Regions from separate parts of the Sinorhizobium sp. BG8 genome, predicted to be linked through region 2. Evidence: riboswitches for the same ligand, from Rfam matches in the RefSeq annotation. Region 2 holds a riboswitch; the other holds the start of a gene.
What was found. A riboswitch is a leader RNA that binds a small molecule or an ion and turns the genes downstream of it on or off. The one in region 2 is predicted to bind FMN.

Region 1 (2,196 bases), on a different replicon from region 2:
CTGACATGCGGTCTCGTCGTCGTTCCTCCATTCACGCTCATCGAGCGCGCCAGCGTCGTCTGCTGCAGCTCGAAGCTTTCGGTTGGAGGCCAGGATTGCCACCCTCAACGATCGGGCGCGTTTACGGGGGACACTTCGGCGGAAATGCTTCTGGACGCCGGTGCGAGGTATGTCATCCTTGGTCATTCGGAGCGTAGGTCGGACCACCGTGAGACTGATAACCTGGTGTCAACTAAAGCGGCTGCAGCAACACAGAGTGGCCTGGTGGCCATCATTTGCGTTGGCGAAACGCAGGAAGAGCGCGATGCCGGGCGAACAATTGAGATTGTCGAGCGACAGCTCGCGGCCTCCGTCCCCGCAGTTGCCACCGCCGCAAACACCGTCATTGCGTACGAACCTGTATGGGCGATCGGCACGGGGCGGGTGCCGACAGTTGCGCAAATAGGAGAAGTTCATCTGGCGATGTACGAAGCTCTTAAGCAGCGATTTGGAGGCTCAGGAGGCTCGATCTCCTTGCTATATGGTGGGTCGGTAAAGCCAGACAATGCTGCATCAATTTTCGCTGTCGATTATGTGGATGGTGCACTTGTTGGGGGAGCATCGCTGAAAGCGTCCGACTTCGTGGCGATAGCAGAGGTGCTATCAGCGCATTGACGTCACCTCGGTGCGTGTTGCGATGGTGAACAGATTGTTGATGCTTTTTTCTTGAATCTGTCCCGGTGTCGGAGCTATTTAAACAGTGTTCTCAGGGCGGGGTGAAACTCCCCACCGGCGGTATCCGGAGTGATCCGGGAGCCCGCGAGCGCTTCCGCGAAAGTGGAAGGTCAGCAGACCCGGTGAGAGGCCGGGGCCGACGGTTAAAGTCCGGATGGAAGAGAACATGTCTGTAGAGCCGCTCGTTCGAGCGGTATGCGGGCCTGTTCGCCCAAGGGATGAATAGCGGTCGAAAGCCGCGGTTTAACGCCGAAAACGGCACCCTTGAAAGGCAATGAAATGGCAATCTCGAAAATTGAAGACGCAATCGCGGCATTGGCGCGTGGCGAGATGATCGTCGTGGTGGATGACGAGGACCGCGAGAACGAAGGCGACATCATAGTCGCTTCGGAGGCGGTGACTCCGGAGACCATTGCTTTCATGATGAAATATGCGCGCGGACTGATCTGTGTGGCGATGGAAGGTCAGCGTCTCGACGCTTTGGATATCCCGTTAATGGTTCCGCAGAACACAGAACTGCACAAGACGGCTTTCACCGTGTCCGTCGATTACCTGCCCGGAACGACCACTGGTATCTCCGCATCCGATCGCGCCGCGACGGTCAAGGCTCTGATGGACCCCGAAGCCCGATCTTCGGAATTTGCCCGTCCCGGTCACATTTTCCCACTCCGCGCCCACCCTGGCGGTGTTTGTGCTCGCCCCGGTCACACGGAAGCGGCCGTGGATCTCGCGCGTATGGCTGGTATGGCAGGGTCCGGTGTGATCTGTGAAGTCGCAAATGATGATGGAACGATGGCTCGACTTCCTGATCTTTTGTTGTTCGCCGAAGTACACAAAATGCCGCTCATAACGATCCAAGACCTGATTCAGTTCATGGAACAGAACATGGTTTCCGCTGCGTAAGTCAGACCTCTGAAGCCTCCGGGGGGCCATGTCGGCATCCCGGGGGCTATAACACAAAAGGCAAGGGCTCCATTATGCGGGCCACATTTTCGTATCTCATCGGGAGTAAACTGACTGCAGGCTCCTAGAACTTCTCGATGTGTTACCCCGAACCGTTTTCTTGCCGCGTATTCCACCGATTGACATTTGCCGCCGGGAATTTCACCCAAAGCTGCAAGCGGGACATCCAGCAAGATGCCAAGAGGGCGCGCCAAATGAAGCGCGCCGTTTTGGAGGGCTGCTGCGACTATCTCTTCGACTCGAATTTCAGAGAGGCGATTGAACTGCCTCCGCGGCTGTCATCTCTGCTTTCGTCATCAGGTGGGACCGCGAGATCGGACGCGGGACCAGATTTTCGTGAACCGCAATGCGTCTGATCGTTCGGGATTATCTGCCAGGTTTCTTCTTAGGGGAGGGCAAGAGACCTTCACGCTGCATCTTTTTGCGCGCAAGCTTGCGCTGGCGGCTGATTGCCTCTGCCTTTTCACGTGCTTTCTTCACGGATGGCTTTTCGAAAGCCTCGCGCGTGCGCATTTCGCG
Region 2 (2,196 bases):
CATGGTTTTCCAGGCCTATGCGCTCTTTCCGAACATGAACGTCTTCGACAACGTCGCCTTCGGCCTGAAGGTGGCCGGACGCCCGAAGGACGAGATCGAGGCGCGCGTGAAGGAAATGCTCGGGCTGATCAAGCTCGACCACCTCGCCGACCGCTTCCCCTACCAGATGTCCGGCGGCCAGCAGCAGCGTGTGGCGCTCGCCAGGGCCCTCGCGCCGAAGCCGCAGGTGCTCCTCCTCGACGAGCCGCTGTCGGCGCTCGACGCAAAGATCCGCGTTTCCCTGCGCGAAGAGATCCGCATGATCCAGCAGCAGCTCGGCATCACCACCGTCTTCGTGACGCACGACCAGGAAGAGGCGCTGTCGATCTCCGACCGCATCGTGGTGATGAACGCCGGCTGTGCCGACCAGATCGGAGCTCCATCGGAGATCTACAACCGCCCCGCCACCCGCTTCGTCGCCAATTTCGTCGGCACGCTGAACCTGATCGAGGCCAAGGTGATCGACCCCGCGGCGAACCGGGTGTCCATCGGCGACCAGGGCGTGACGCTGCGCGAACCACTGGGACCGGTCAAGGTCGGCGATACGGTTTCCCTGGCGCTTCGTCCCGAAGCCGGATCGATTGCCGAGGGGGCCAAGGGCGATACGGTGCTGACCGGCGAAGTCGTGTCCAGCAACTTCCTCGGTTCGGTCATCCGCACCCGAATGAAGGTCGGCGGCAACATCATTTCCTTCGACATGTTCAACAGTCCCGGCCTTACCCCGCCATCCGTCGGCGACATCGTGAACCTCAAGTTCATCGCCAGCGACCTCCTGATCATCCGGGAGTAGTTCTTTCGCGGACGGCAGCCCTTCCCGGAAAAAATGCCGCCGATTCGACAATCTTTGGCGGCCTCCTTATTGATCGGCCGCCGGAGAATGAATAATCTCCGGTTGTTCTCAGGGCGGGGCGGAATTCCCCACCGGCGGTATCGGGAGAAATCCCGGAGCCCGCGAGCGCTTCCCCAAAAGGGAAGGTCAGCAGATCCGGTGCGATGCCGGAGCCGACGGTCAATAGTCCGGATGAAAGAGAGCAAGCAGGCGGGCATCCCGACCAAGGGAGTTCCACGTCCACCTGCGTGTTCGCCCAAGGGGATCATTGAAAAATGGCTCAACCCTTGAAAGGCCTAGCATGAATATCAATGCCACTCCCTCCACCCGCATCGCCATCATTCGTGCGCGCTGGCACGCCGAGATCGTCGATCGCTGTGTCGACTCCTTCCGCGCCGAATGGGTCCGCCTCGGTGGGCTCGAGAGCGAAGTCGAGATCTTCGACGTCCCTGGCGCACTGGAAATTCCGCTGCACGCGCAGACGCTTGCGAAAACCGACCGCTTCAGTGCGATCCTTGGCACGGCCTTCGTGGTGGACGGCGGGATCTATCGTCACGACTTCGTCGCCGGCACCGTGCTCGACGCGATGATGCGCGTCCAGCTCGACATCGGTGTTCCCGTGCTTTCGGCCGTTCTCACCCCGCACCACTTCCAGGAGTCCGAGGCCCACATCGCATTCTTCCGCGATCACTTCGTTATCAAGGGCAAGGAAGCCGCCAATGCATGTCGGCAGATCCTCGATGCCCGCGCGCGCATCGCTCTGGTCAACGCCTGAGCCGCTTCCAGCGGGCCGCGTCTTTCCGCGACCCGCAACTTCTCCTTGTATCACCGCACGAAGAACCGGAATCCGTTTACCAACAATCGGGCGCAAGCCGCTGATCGGATTCAAAAAACCGAAGCGACAGCCCATCGACGCAAAACGCCCGGTGTTTCCACCGGGCGTTATCTTTACCTTCAGATCGAGGTTGGGCCCTGGATCAGGCCTTGCCCGCATCCAGCCGGTCGATTGCCTGGACGTTGCCGGCAGACGCGCCGTTGGGATCGAATTCCGACTCCAGCCACTTGTCGACGATGGCCTTGGCAAGCTCCGGGCCGATGACCCGCGCGCCCATGGTGATGATCTGCGCATTGTTGGACTTGGCAGCGCGCTCGGCGGAATAGGTATCGTGCGTCAGCGCCGCACGGATGCCCGGCACCTTGTTGGCCGAGATGCTGACGCCGATGCCGGTGCCGCAGATGAGAATGCCGCGCTCGTATTCGCCCTCGACGATCTTCTCAGCGAGGTTCTTCGACAGGTCCGCGTAGAAACCCGACTGGCTCAGGTTGCC

Region 1: linked by a shared signal. The riboswitch ahead of ribB (3,4-dihydroxy-2-butanone-4-phosphate synthase) and the one ahead of F3Y30_RS17005 (6,7-dimethyl-8-ribityllumazine synthase) in region 2 are both predicted to bind FMN.

What each region holds. Positions count from the first base shown of each region.
Region 1 covers NZ_CP044012.1:234,926-237,121, reverse strand. Annotated here, with positions in the region: gene tpiA (triose-phosphate isomerase) at 1-654, shown strand, start outside; FMN riboswitch at 738-884, shown strand; gene ribB (3,4-dihydroxy-2-butanone-4-phosphate synthase) at 994-1,617, shown strand; gene rpsU (30S ribosomal protein S21) at 2,044-2,196, opposite strand, start outside.
Region 2 covers NZ_CP044011.1:3,620,136-3,622,331, forward strand. Annotated here, with positions in the region: gene F3Y30_RS17000 (ABC transporter ATP-binding protein) at 1-829, shown strand, start outside; FMN riboswitch at 930-1,076, shown strand; gene F3Y30_RS17005 (6,7-dimethyl-8-ribityllumazine synthase) at 1,170-1,643, shown strand; gene F3Y30_RS17010 (RpiB/LacA/LacB family sugar-phosphate isomerase) at 1,846-2,196, opposite strand, start outside.